Regions from separate parts of the Lactiplantibacillus sp. B652 genome, predicted to be linked through region 1. Evidence: predicted binding sites of a transcription regulator. Region 1 holds the regulator's gene; the other holds the start of a gene.
What was found. The regulator CtsR, encoded in region 1, represses protease genes until heat stress. The targets are predictions, from matches to a motif close to TTGGTCAAAAAAGGTCAAANA.

Region 1 (7,454 bases):
GATCAAGCAATGGCACAGCTTGCCGTTGCATGTTGGCACCCATCAAGGCCCGGTTCGAGTCATCGTTTTCCAAGAAAGGAATACATGCCGTTGCGACGGCAACCACTTGTTTAGGCGAAACGTCCATGTAATCGACATTTTCGATTGGCGTTTCCAAGTTTTCTTCCTTGTTACGAGCTAAAACAGTGTCTTCAACGAATGAACCATCATCGTTCAACGGTGAGTTGGCTTGTGCAATCACGAATTGGTCTTCTTCGTCGGCTGCTAGGTAGTCGATCTTGTCAGTAACCTTATGCGTCGTCCAATCAACCCGCCGGTATGGCGTTTCGATGAAGCCGTAACGGTTAACTTTGGCATATGAAGACAAACTGTTGATCAACCCAATGTTCGGGCCTTCAGGCGTTTCGATTGGGCACATCCGACCGTAGTGGGTATAGTGCACGTCACGAACTTCATAACCGGCACGATCACGAGTCAAACCACCAGGTCCTAAGGCCGATAAACGCCGCTTATGCGTTAATTCACCTAATGGGTTGGTTTGGTCCATGAATTGTGACAATTGTGATGACCCAAAGAATTCCTTGATTGAGGCCACAACTGGACGAATGTTGATCAATTGTTGTGGTGTTACCGTAGCAGCATCTTGAATTGACATCCGTTCACGAACAACCCGTTCCATCCGGGATAACCCGATCCGGAATTGGTTTTGTAATAATTCACCCACGGAACGAATCCGCCGGTTACCCAAGTGATCAATATCATCAGTTGAGCCAAGACCTTCTTGCAAGTTGTAGAAGTAGTTAATAGAAGCAATGATATCAGCAGGCAAAATATGCTTGAACTTCAAATCAATGTTGCCATTACCAATCACGTTAACGACCTTTTCAGGATCGTTTTGTGAATAAACTTTAACCACTTGTAAGACCATTGGGTTAGTAACAACCGCTTCATCAGATGGTGTGTAAGTAACCGTCTTGAAGTCGTCACGTTCCAAGTATGGTGCTAACTTCGCCATGACGTTCTTGTCAATGACCGTATCCTTTTGCGCGATAACTTCACCAGTATCTGGGTCAGCCAACGTTTCAGCTAAGGTTTGGTCCATCAAACGCGTCTTCATGCTTAACTTCTTGTTGACCTTGTAACGACCAACAGGTGCGAAATCATAACGCTTTGGATCAAAGAACCGCGCCGTTAACAAGCTCCGTGAACTGTCAGCGGTCTTAGGTTCGCCAGGACGTAGCCGTTCGTAGATGTCCTTCAAAGATTCTTCGACCCGTGAGTCGTCAGTGTTCTTATGAACATCCTTTTCCAACGTTAACATCAAACTGTCAGTTTCACCTAACATGTCAATGATGTCATCATCCGAGCCATAACCTAAAGCCCGTACTAATTCAGTCAATGGAATCTTCCGTGTCCGGTCGATCCGCACGTACGAAACATTCTTAGCGTCAGTTTCAAGTTCTAACCAAGCGCCTCGGTTAGGAATAACCGTGGTGCCGTAGCTAGGACGCCCATTCTTATCTAATTCTTCATTAAAGTAAACGCCGGGTGAACGAACCAATTGTGAAACAATGACCCGTTCGGCACCGTTGATAATAAACGTCCCTTGTTCAGTCATTAATGGAAAATCACCGAAGAATACGTCTTGCGACTTGATTTCACCAGTTTCGTGGTTAGTCAAACGTAGGGTAACGTGCAATGGTGCCGAATAGTTGGCATCATGTTCACGAGCTTCTTCGACGGTGTACTTTGGTTCTAATAATTGATAGTCGACAAATTCAAGTGAAAGTTTTCCTGCGAAATCGTCGATCGGCATAATATCTTCAAACATTTCCCGGAGACCTTCATCCAAGAACCATTGGTAGGAATCGGTCTGGATTTCGATCAAGTTAGGCAAATCAAGAACTTCCTTGATACGTGCATAACTTCTACGGGTACGGTGTTTACCGTATTTTACTAAATGTCCGGCCAAGTTGTTCACCCCTTCTTATTATTCCGGAACCCGGCCCACCTTCAGTCAAATGTTACATTTGTGTTACAAATGCGTTTTTGACCGAATTTTAGGCATAAAAAAACCAAAAATAGTCGCTTAAGTTGACTATTTTTGGATTTATATTAGCGAGCCGCGCAGACAATAGATTGCGCGATTGCTCGAGTTCACGGTTACAGACAAGTTATAATATACAGCCTTTTACCCAGGTTGTCAACCCAGAAACTCGTGACACTCATTGCGCATCTGGTTTAACTGCAACCCCATATAAGATCATCTTCAACAACGTTTGGACCCGGGTCCGCTCATCGGCATGCGGATCACCGATGCGATGGAACGTATTAAACAGTGGGCTCAAACTAGTGATATAAAAACTAGCGGCCATCTGCGGGGTCACACCAGCGTGCAGTTGCATAGCTGGCTGTTCAAAGACCGCTTGAATCGGTTTTACGTAGTCGGTCGCAAAGATCCCACCTAGTTCGCGTATATGGTCCCGTTTCAGAGCCTTGAAGCTGGAATGAATCAGCGTAAAGACATCGGCGGGATGCTTGTGCGTCAGTAGTAGTGATACTTCCGTCAATTGTTCGAGTGGTGACCAATCCGTGCGGGCCTGAATTTCCTCAATCCCAGCTTTAATTTCTGCGCCAACCGTTGTAATCACCGCTAGAAAAATAACTTCCTTATCTTTAAAATGGTGATACAGTGCCGGCTGAGTGATTCCAATCGCATTGGCGATGTCACGCGTACTCGTCGCAGCGTACCCGTTCTTCAAGAACAGTTCCCGTGCCGTATCTAAAATTGCTTGGTGCGTCTTCGCCATTTGTTCGGCTCGCGTCGTCATGTCATCATCTTCTTTCATCTTTTATTTCCTATTATAATTTACACCAATCAGTAGCGAACCACCAGCCGCAAAACTCGCTGAATGCATTCGGATTGGCGTGATCGTTAATCCCGACCCGCGAAGAAGTCCGATAATCCAGCGGCCATGGATAGCCATGGCTACTTCATCAGGAATTTCATCAGTTGGTGCTTTAAGTGGCCACACTCACGCGCTACGGAAATCCGGGCTGTGAAACAATTCAGGTTCCATCGCTCAAAAAAAGACGCCTGAAGCCAACCCCGGCTCCAAACGTCCACTGTATCATTCACCTATTTTGATGAGACCGTCGAACGACCGTCTGTTTTCGGTTGATTTTTAATATTAATGGTGATGGCACCTTTGCTGGCACCAATCGTGACTTGGTCATCGACCTTGATCGCACCCGTTAATAATTCTTCACTTAACCGGTCTTCAATCTCAGTTTGCAATGCCCGGCGAATTGGCCGTGCACCGTATTCAGGGTCAAACCCAGCCTTGGCAACCACATCAATGGCGGCTGGCGTGATTTTGATCTTGATACCCTGTTGCGCAACCCGGTTCACGATTTCTTGTGACATCAACTTAACGATTTCGTGTAACTCTTCCTTATTCAATGAATGGAAGACAATCGTCTCATCGATCCGGTTCAAGAATTCTGGCCGGAACGTCTGCTTCAAGGTAGCACGAATCGTCGCCGCAACTGCATTGTAATCATTAGCCTTATCAGTAGCACCGAACCCAACGGACTTTTCATCCCGCAAGGTCGTGGCCCCTAAGTTCGACGTCATGATGAGAATCGTGTTTCGGAAGTCGACTTTGCGGCCTTTCGAATCAGTCAAGTAGCCATCATCCAAGACTTGCAACAGAATGTTGAATACGTCTGGATGAGCCTTTTCAACTTCATCAAACAGCACGACTGAGTATGGCTTCTGGCGTACCTTTTCAGTTAACTGACCACCTTCATCGTAGCCGACATAGCCGGGTGCTGACCCAATCAAACGACTGGTCGAGTACCGTTCCATGTATTCAGACATATCGATCCGAATCATGTTGTCCTCTGACCCAAACATGGCTGCAGCTAAGGCCTTCGCTAATTCGGTCTTACCAACCCCAGTCGGGCCAAGGAACATGAAGGAACCAATTGGCCGGCTTGGATCTTTCAATCCACTCCGCGCCCGGCGAATGGCCCGTGCTACTGCAGAAACGGCTTCTGGTTGACCGACGACCCGTTCATGCAAAATCTTTTCCAAGTTAACTAAGCGTTCGCTTTCGGATTTTTGCAATTGGGTTAGTGGGACACCCGTCCATTCAGCAACCACTTGGGCAATATCTTCTCCGGTCACTTGTAAGTCATAGTGCGGTGTGTCGCCTTCAGTGATTTGTGCTTCTTCATCAGCTTCAATGCGATCCAAACGTTGCTTGAGTTGCATTTCCTGCTTGCGAATATCCGCGGCTTGTTCGAAGTCCTGAGCTTCAATCGCCGTTTCCTTTTCTTCACGTAACTGCGCGAGCTTGTCCTGGTTCTTGGATAGCTTAGTCGGTTGATCCATCTGGTCGATGCGGACTTTCGCCGCCGCTTCATCCATCAAATCAATCGCCTTATCTGGTAAGAACCGATCACTGATGTAGCGACTAGACAACTTCACCGCTTGATTAACGGCTTCATCAGTAATTGTCACATGATGATGTTCTTCATACCGTGGCCGCAAGCCATCGAGAATCTCAACCGCTTCGTCTTCAGTCGGTTCATTGACCATGACCGTGGCAAACCGCCGTTCAAGTGCGGCATCGGATTCAATGTACTTTTGATATTCGTTTAAGGTCGTCGCCCCAATGGTTTGGAGTTCGCCTCGTGCTAATGCTGGCTTCAAAATGTTAGAAGCATCAATGGCCCCTTCAGCACCACCGGCACCAATCAAGGTATGCAATTCATCGATGAATAAGATGACATGCCCATCGTTGTAGATTTCGTCGATCACTTTCTTTAAGCGGTCTTCAAATTCACCACGATACTTGGTTCCGGCAACTAGTGAGCCCATATCAAGCATCATCAGCCGTTTGTCAGCCATGTCATTCGGTACGTCGCCAGCAACGATCTTTTGTGCCAGCCCTTCAGCGATCGCCGTCTTACCAACGCCGGGTTCACCAATCAAGACTGGATTGTTCTTCGTCCGCCGTGACAAGATTTGAATGACCCGCTTAACTTCTTTGGAACGGCCCACAACTGGATCCATTTCCTGTTCACTCGCCAGCTGTGTCAAATCACGCGCCAAGGAGTCCAAGGTCGGTGTGCCTTCCGTCTTCTTACCACCACGGTTAGCCGCACTGCCCTTACGCTTACTCATCGCATCACTGACACCAAGTTTACGCAAAACAACTTTGCGTGTTTGACTCAAATCTAAGTTCAAATTCATCAAAATACGCGAGGAGAGGATACTTTCATCAGAGAGCATCGCTAACAAGAGGTGTTCAGTCCCAATCTTGTTGGCGCCAAGCCGTTTGGCCTCATCACCAGCAACGGATAAAATCTCCTTAGCCTTTGGTGAATATGGCAAATACGTATCTTTGCCAATATTGCTCAACGTCCCGTAGCCAGTGAACCGTTCAATTTCTTCACGGATGTCATCTTCGCTCACAGCGTACTGTTGCAAGACTTTATTAGCAATACCGTTCTTTTCGATGGCTAGTGCTAATAACAAATGTTCCGTACCGACTGCCTGATGCTTAAAATATTTGGCCTGTTCCTGTGCTAGTACTAGCACACTTTTGGCACTAGGTGTAAATAAGTTATCCATTGCGATTCCTCGCTTTCTTTAGCTTTCGTAACGCAAGTGGTTCAAAATCCCGATAATTATTCGAGCCCGGAGACTATTTTCAAGGTCTCGGTCCGTCAGTCCTAACGTGTCGTGATCGATTGCCACTAATATCAACTGCGCTTCCCTACGATTTAAAACGTCGTCCTCATACAGACTCTGAACAACTGCGTAGGCATCCCGTTGTGTGATGGAATCGCCGATCACTTGAATGAGGGCGTCCAACACATCAGCATCATCGACCAAATTAACCTTTTCAATGCGAATATAACCGCCACCGCCACGCTTACTTTCAACTAAGTAACCATTTTGGATCGTAAACCGCGTTTTAATCACATAATTAATCTGTGAGGGTACCACGTTGAAAAGGTCGGCAATTTCTGAACGCCGAATTTCAACATGCTCCGAGTCCGCCAAAATACTTTTTAAATACTTTTCAATAATATCCGAGATATTTTGACTTTGCATGTGCTTCACCCTTTTCATTATCTTTGACTAATATTGACTTTTATTATACGAGGATAATGGAAAAAAGCAAAGAATTTCACCCAACTGGCGACCCAGTATGTGCTTAACGGTTGTTACAGCATAGCACGCCAAGCACTTGCTTTCAATTGATTGGACCGGATTTTCGACCCTGATTCGTTAACTTTGTTAGGCCTTCATATTCATTCAACTACCTATTTAAAATATGTCAAGTGTTGGCGTCTGAATTTGGTCAACTTTGTCTGGGACTCGTCGTTTATCCAACAGCTTGAGTTTCTATACTACAGGTTGTCCGCCTGAATTTCGACTAATACGCCACTTGTTTATTTACGACCGGCCACGCTTAACGTCATTTTGAACAGATACTTCATATATAGATTGTTCGTCATGAATCATGATTAAATCATGCTATTCTCTAAATTCAGGAGCTGCCAGCTGAGACCCGCTGGGAACAAGTACGAGTTGGCGTAAATTTGCAGAATCGTGTGCGTCCTACACCGGCTTACAGGCATTTCTGACAATGCTGGAACGTGGTGGACACAGATTTAAGCCGAAAAACCACGTCTTAAATACTGGTCTTCCACTAACCAAGCCAAGAACGCTTGCTAAGTGGAATTTCACCACTGAGCATTGTCAGAAACACCTTCCAGCCTGGATATGATTCGAAAGGCGGACGTGGGCGGGCCCAACTTTTTTGTTAGATTAGTTGTTGGTTCCTTAGTATACGGGAATGTTGAAATAAACTGTCAGACTGGTTCTAACAATAACCAAGCATCCTGACCCATGATTTAAGACTTCGAACACGCGGTTTCACTGAGATTGTCAAAACTTCCTCTAATCACCCGGGATAGCAAAGTCTTGAATTATAAGTGAAGACAATTTATTCGACTAAACGCAAGACTAGCTGACATTGAGATTCGTGAATCGCATTCAGGTAATCTTTTCAGTAACTAGATGCCATAATTCAGCATTGATCCCGTTTGAGAGCTTGCCTGAAGGACCAGAAACCTAATATTCAGTGGTCAATTGTACCTAGATAGGTGGCCGTTCATCTGCCATTCGAGCGGGTTCCCGACTGTAGGGGCTGGCTGACAATGCTCAAGGGCGAAATTCTTCTTGTCCGGGTGAATTTCCCGGGCTAGAAGAAGACTCGTATTTGAAATTGCGCAGTGGGTTTCTGCGTGAGTTCAAATCGATGTCCGCCCTGTTCCAGCGTTGTCAGCCGGCCCCGGAGGTCGGAATAGAACGCGTCTCGGCAGACGAACAGTAAACCGACCAACAGGCACGTTTAAATCATCTTTAATGC
Region 2 (7,454 bases), on a different contig from region 1:
TTTCCGTCTGAAGCATTAAGGCCTCTTGTAAACTGCGGGCACCGACACCTGGTGGATCAAGTTGCTGGAGTAACGTGATGGCATCCAGTAGTTCAATCGGTGTTGCCTGTGTTTCTTGCCGTGCTTGAGCTTCATCAAGATGCAGATAACCATTGACGTCCACGTATTCAATAAGATACAGCACGATTTGCCGCAAATGGGTATCGCGCATCGTTAAATGAATCTGATCCAATAAGTATTCAAATAAGGAATGCTGATTCGACGTCGACACCCGTTCAATAAAATCATCCTTTGCAGTCACGTTCTTAGCTGCACTTAAACTGGCGTGATTATTATTCCAATTCGTATCCACATCGATCAACGGATTCTCAAGGGCTTTTTGCGTGAGAAAATCCCGCAATTCTTCCACATTGAACTGTAACATCTGAATAGATTGTTGCAGCCGCTGGGTCATCGCTAACTTCTGCGATTGCCGTTGTTGCTGGCGAAAGCCTTGTCCCAGTGCCATAAAAATACCTCCCAAAATAAATTTTTATGTAAAACCCTTGTGTTTTTATCCATTATTCGCTAGAATATAATATGTTGTTTAGGCGCCCGTAGTGTAATGGATCGCACGTAAGATTCCGGTTCTTGAAATGGGGGTTCGATTCCCTCCGGGCGCATCGCAAAGCTGAGAAGTGATTCTCAGCTTTTTTTGTGGCCTAATTCTGCTGAATTGGTGGCCTATACCGCTTACATCTTTCTATGGTAACTGAATTTAAACCTAATCACAAGTTAGACACTACCAACCGTATGACATTGGCAACCGCGTGATTTATTTCATCTAGTTAGCCGTCAATATAATTGGACCATCTATCAGTATAGTTGTTCGATGAATTTAATGATAGCAAAAGTTTTATTTCTACATATCAGAATACGAGTTATGCTTTATCATTAAATATGATTAAATCATGTCAGGTGTTAAGTTCAAAAGCGGCCAGCTGAGACCCGCTGGGAACAGTGCGAGTTACCGTAAACATACTCTTGTGGATGCGTCCTATGCCGGCTTCCAGGCATTCTGGGCAATGGCCGGAACGTGGTGGACACAGATTTAAGCCGATAACCCACGTCTTAAATACTGGTCTTTCACTAACCAAGCACAAGACGCTTGCTAAGTGAAATTTCACCACTGGGCCTTACCCAAAATACCTTCCAGCCGGGATGGTATTCGGAAGGCAGACATGTGCGGACCCAATATTTTGATGGGTTAGTCGTTGGTTCCTTGGTACACAATCATTTTAACATTCAGCTGAGGAGATCCGTTGACCATGTTTATTTCGCGCCACATCCGTCAACAACCCACAGCGCTCATAAAATCGCAATGTATCATAAGTGATCCCAAATTGCTGTGCGACTTGTTTGATTGATGCCACCATCGTTTTCCCCCAACTTTTTTACTTGCGCTAGTGTAACGCTAGCGTGTTAAGATTACCATTATTCTATTAAGAAAGTGTGATTCAGATGACCAATAAAATTGTTACGCTCGTCACTGGCGGCAACCGCGGTATGGGACTGGCACTGATTAAAGCACTACACGCCCAGGGGCAACAGCTCATTATGGGTAGCCGAGACTTAGCAAAGGGGCGATCGGCCGTTGAAGTAGCCCACTTGTCAGACGTGACCGTTGTTCAACTGGACGTCACCGATTCCCAATCCATTCAAGCTGCCGTAAACGCAATTCAAAACCAATATGGTCAGCTCGACATTTTAATTAATAATGCTGGGGCAGCATTTGACCATCACCAACGACCTTCACTCATCAAACTGGAGACAATTCAAGCCGACCTGAATCTGAACTTTCTAGGCACAATCGCCATGACTCAAGCTTGCCTGCCATTGTTGACTAAGTCTAGCCCATCCAAAATCATCAATATTTCTAGCATGATGGGCTCGCTCACGAACGCATTAGACCCCCAGTCGAGCGTTTATCATGCCAGCGCGATTGGCTACCAAGCTTCTAAGGCCGCACTCAACATGTTCACGATTCAGCTCGCCAAAGAGCTTCAAACCACCAATATTACGGTTAACGCCGTTGATCCCGGAATGGTTGCTACTGAATTCGGCGGGATTACCCCGGAATTAGCTAGCCAGCACGGCGCTAAATCAATTGCTCACGGAATCCAACGAACAATTGATTTAGCTACGGATAAGGATAATACCACCACTGGCACGTTTTCAAACACCGATGGACCGGTTGCTTGGTAACAGCCAACGTCCCTGTTCAATCTAATCGCAATTCGGCAACTGGCTCAATCTGCAATTTTCGTTATGTTGTTGACCATTGAAGTTTGACGTAAAAAAAGAGATTGGGATCACCCAATCTCAAGCCGTATATGATAGAAACCTAAGTATACCACGTTAAGTCACAAAACGGAATTTAGTTTTTGAGGTTTTTCTTTTGACCTTCACTGACCTTTGCGGTAAACTACACTTATTAATTAGCAACCAAGCTAATCAAATATTGCAACCTTAGGAGGCTAACAAATCATGTATCCAGTTCCTACAGTTATTGAACAGTCATCACGTGGTGAACGTGCTTATGACATCTATTCACGACTATTAAAGGACCGTATCATTATGCTTTCCGGCCCGATTGAAGATAACATGGCCAATGCGATCATTGCCCAATTACTCTTCTTGGATGCCCAAGACTCAGGTAAGGACATCTACCTTTATATCAACTCACCAGGTGGTGTGGTTACTGCCGGCTTAGCAATCTACGATACGATGAACTTCATCAAGTCTGATGTTCAAACCATCGTTATGGGGATGGCCGCATCAATGGCCAGCGTCCTAGCTTCATCCGGTACAAAGGGCAAGCGGTTCGCTTTACCTAACTCCGAAATCTTGATTCACCAACCATCCGGCGGTGCTCAAGGTCAACAAACGGAAATTGAAATTGTTGCCGAAGAAATCTTGAAGACTCGTAAGAAGATCAACCAGATTTTGGCAGACAACTCTGGTCAAACTGTTGAAAAGTTGAACCACGATACTGAACGTGATAACTACTTAAGCGCACAAGAAGCTAAAGAATATGGTTTGATCGATGATATCATGGAAAACAACAACTTAAAATAATGGCAACATCAAACTGAACCGCCTTCGGGTTGGTTCAGTTTTTTTGTGCTTTCTTTTAACCATTCACAAGGCGCGTTGCATGGTTCGTGCAGCGTTCTGACTTGTTTTTTGCAAGTAAAAAGGCCATACTGCAATTGACTTCAAGCGACGGGCATTCTTGCTAAAACAGCAGATTCACCGTGGCTTAATTTATCAGTAAAGGGAGTTTCCACTATGCCTAAAGTTTTGGTTGCCGGTCAATTGCCGGCGAAAGCAAATACGTTACTGCGCCAAAATCAGCTGACCATCGACACCTATACCGGTGAACAACTGATTAGCCACGACGAACTCATTGACCGCGTAGCTGACGCTGACTATCTCATCACCCCGCTTTCCACGCAGGTTGACGAAGACATCTTGGCACACGCGCCAAAGTTAAAATTAATCGCGAATTTTGGTGCCGGGACTAATAATATCGACTTAGCGGCCGCGGCCGCCCGCCACATTCCTGTGACCAACACGCCGAATGTTTCATCAGTCGCCACCGCTGAATCGACAACTGGTCTGATTATCAGCCTCGCACACCGCATCGTTGAAGGCGACCATTTGATGCGAACAACCGGATTCGACGGTTGGGCGCCACTTTTCTTTCTCGGTCACAACTTACAAGCTAAGACACTCGGCATCATTGGCATGGGCCAAATCGGCCAAGCCGTTGCCAAACGGTTACACGCCTTTGATATGCCAATCCTCTACACGCAACACCACCCGCTCCCCGTCAGTGTTGAGACGCAACTGGGCGCAACCTTCGTCTCTGAAGACGACTTACTCGCCCAGTCCGATATCGTGAGTTTGCATTTGCCACTCACCCCGCAAACGACGCATCTGATTGACCAAGCGGCCTTCAAAAAGATGAAATCCACTGCCCTCTTGATCAACGCCGCGCGTGGCCCAATTGTCGACGAACAGGCCCTAGTTACTGCGTTACAAACACACCAAATTGCTGGCGCAGCCCTCGACGTTTACGAGCATGAGCCCCAAGTGACACCCGCACTGACGACAATGGACAACGTTATCTTGACGCCACATCTGGGCAATGCGACCGTCGAAGCGCGTGACGGAATGGCGGCAATCGTTGCTGAAAACGTGATTGCGATGGCCAATCATCAACCAGTCAAGTATGTTGTTAATCACGTCACCCCTTAGCCTGCATTAACTCAAAAGAACAGCCGTAATACTGTCGCAAATCGCAGACAAAAAGCCCACCATAATCGGTTGCAATTGCTGCAACCTAATTATGGTGGGCTTTCGTGTCTAAAAGTATCGCTTAACAACCAATATTAAGAAACTAGTTGTTTACTTTGCAATATAAGCATACTTATAATTCCACTGCGTTCCGGCGGTGTTGTGAATAATTCCTTTGACCTTCGGATTCTGCAAGTAAGAATAGTTCGTCTGATACAACGGCGTAATGCCTTGGTCTTGCATAATCGTCTTTTCGGCGTTAATCATGTCTTGCCAGCGTGCACTTGCCTTGTTGGCATCCTGATCCTGCGCCTTCTTGACTAAGGCATTGTAGGTCGAACTATTGTACTTCCCATAGTTGTAACCACTGTTGTTGGTCATGATTTGCAAGTGTGAGATTGGGTCATTGAAATCTGCGCCCCAACCACTCAGATAAAGATCGAAGTTACCACTTTGCGCCCGGCTAGAAGCGACTTTAGAAGGAATATTAGAAAGGTTGACCGTCAAGCCATCTAAATTCTTTTCCAGCGCTGACTTCAAGTATTGTGAAATTGGCTTATTCGGGTCATCATTTGAAGCCAACAGCGTCAATGATAATTTCTTAATCCCAGTCTCCTTCAACCCTTGTTTCCATAACTTCTGAGCTAAGGCCTTGTTATAAGACGTTGAATTCTTAACTGTCGATTCATCCGCAAAATCCTTACCGTTCTTAGGATCTTTGACCAAGTCTTGCGGCACGAATGTCTTGGAGACGGTCGACGCATCACCAATCACGTTTTTGACCAGCGTCTTGCGGTTGATCGACAATGAAATGGCTTGGCGAATGTTCTTATTATTCAGTGCCTTCTTGATCGTGGCATTGCTGTCTTGGAAGTTATAAATCAAGAATGCCGTAATGGAATATGGGTACGTGGTGTAATCAGCGTTGGACTTAAGATTCTTAACCTGTTCACTGGATAGCTGAGTGAGGTCGAGCTTCTTTTCTTGGAACAAGTTCAACGTCGTGGTCGTACTTTCATTCACCGTATAGTTGATTTTCTGCAAATGAACGGCTTTCTTATCCCAATACTGGTCGTTCTTGACGAATTGCCACTTGTTGTTGGTCCCAGTCCAACCCGTCAGCTTAAATGGACCACTGTAGAGCATGTATTGGGCTTTCGTGGCATACTTGCTACCCCACTTTTTAACCGCTTTTTCACTGATTGGTCCAAACAATGGGTAAGTCATTAACTTCTTGAAGTACGTGATTGGCTTATCCAAAGTGACGATGAAGGTATGTTGACCCTTGGCTTGCACACCTAGCGTATCTGGTGATTTTTTACCAGCAACGATTGCATCCGCGTTTTTCACCCCTGAAAATAGGTAGGCGTATTGTGATTTCGTTGCGGGCGTCACCGTGCGTTTCCATGAATAAACAAAATCTTGTGCGGTGATTTTGGACCCGTCACTCCACTTGGCATTGCGAATCGTGAATGTATAAGTCTTACCGTCCTTTGAAACCTTGGTGGACTTCGCTAAACCAGGTGTAATACTCCCGTTCTTACCCAAGCGGTACAAACTTTCAAAAATATTCCCGGTACTGCCATAACCGGACATGTTAGAAATATCAATCGAATCTAATGAGCTCGGGTAGGACAGATTCAGGACTTGGCTACTGGCATACTTGCCGCTGCCAGTGCTCTGACTACTCTGCTTGCCACACGCGGCCAACACCGTTACTAATGCTAAACTCATAATTGCTGCAACTATTGCTCGTTTTTTCAACCTGATCGCCCCTTTATTTCCCAAATTAAATGACTTATCCCCATCGGTGGTAACAAAAAACGCCCACTTAGAATCTCGTCAGATTCCAAGCAGGCGTTTCAAAATTAACGTTGTGAGCTCAATCCCGTTATTTTTGATGCTGAGACGCTTGTAATCCTACGCAAATAACCATGTTGTGTGATTCACAACATGGGCAGCACATCATCATGTTAGTAGCTGACTTTTGCATAGTTAACGTCTCTCCGATTTCATAAGTTGTGTACAGTATAAATAGCTTTACTTACTTTTGTCAAGTGTTTTTTAAGGCGTACCAATTTAATCGTCAGTGGCACCTACGCAAAAAATTGCGCCAAGCGCTGGTCGTAACCCACAGCTTGACGCAATATTAACAGGTCATACCAGAAGACCGGTAGACCAGTATTTAAGCTTCTTTTTGTAACTGTTCTGCAAACTGATTGATTTTGCGCAAACGATGGTTGATCCCAGATTTGGAAATCGGGCCACCAGGGACTAAGGTGCCAAGTTCTTTCAAACTGACTTCTCGGTGTGCTAACCGCGCGACCGCCACTTCTTGTAACTTAGGCGGCAGCTGTTGTAAGCCAACCGTTTCGTCGATCAATAAAATATTTTCAATCTGCTTACTAGACGCGTTCGCCACTTTGTCCATATTGGCGTTTTCGCAATTAACTAACCGATTGACTGAATTCCGCATATCACGCATGATTCGGATATCTTCGAATTTCAACATCGCATTCGTCGCACCGACTAATGACAAGAAGTCCGCGATTTTTTCAGCTTCCTTGATGTACGTGATGTAGCCGCCACGCCGGTCAGTCGTTCGTGAATTCAACCCATACTTATTCATCATTTCAGAAATCATATGATTATGGGCTTCGTAAAGTGAGTAAATTTCAAGATGGTAGCGCGATGTCTCCGGATTGTTGACGGAGCCACCCGCCAGAAAGGCCCCTCGCAAGTACGAGCGGACCGCGGCATCATCGGTAAGCACTTCCGTTGGTGCGACTTCGACGATTTGATAATCTTTTAAGATTCCCAAATCAGCCAGCACCATGTCAGTCCCCGTCTTCAGCCGCACAATGTATAAATTGTTTTTGTTTAACTTCATTTTACGACGGACGATCAGTTCACTATCCACGTCGTAAAATTGTTTGAGTAGCCGGTAAATACGCCGCGCGATGGCCGGATTTTCCGTCTGGATATTCAAAATGAAATGGTGATTGGCAAGGCTAATTGCCCCATTCATTCGAATCAAGGCCATTAATTCAGCCTTTGCATTCTCGCGATGGACAGCGAGGTTAGTTAGTTCTTTCTTAACGTCACTGGCGTAT

Region 2: a site for CtsR is predicted at 2,435-2,455, ahead of clpP (ATP-dependent Clp endopeptidase proteolytic subunit ClpP). Genes of this name have one in related genera too.

Annotation. Positions count from the first base shown of each region.
Region 1 covers NZ_JAMSKY010000009.1:52,026-59,479, forward strand. The annotation lists gene MZO40_RS11515 (DNA-directed RNA polymerase subunit beta) at 1-1,981, opposite strand, end outside; gene MZO40_RS11520 (TetR/AcrR family transcriptional regulator) at 2,226-2,831, opposite strand; gene MZO40_RS11525 (ATP-dependent Clp protease ATP-binding subunit) at 3,140-5,644, opposite strand; gene MZO40_RS11530 (CtsR family transcriptional regulator) at 5,663-6,130, opposite strand.
Region 2 covers NZ_JAMSKY010000010.1:124,471-131,924, reverse strand. The annotation lists gene rpoN (RNA polymerase factor sigma-54) at 1-508, opposite strand, end outside; tRNA gene MZO40_RS12665 (tRNA-Arg) at 591-662, shown strand; gene MZO40_RS12660 (MerR family DNA-binding transcriptional regulator) at 1,278-1,415, opposite strand; gene MZO40_RS12655 (SDR family NAD(P)-dependent oxidoreductase) at 1,501-2,244, shown strand; gene clpP (ATP-dependent Clp endopeptidase proteolytic subunit ClpP) at 2,527-3,117, shown strand; gene MZO40_RS12645 (2-hydroxyacid dehydrogenase family protein) at 3,331-4,302, shown strand; gene MZO40_RS12640 (peptide ABC transporter substrate-binding protein) at 4,453-6,075, opposite strand; gene whiA (DNA-binding protein WhiA) at 6,527-7,454, opposite strand, start outside.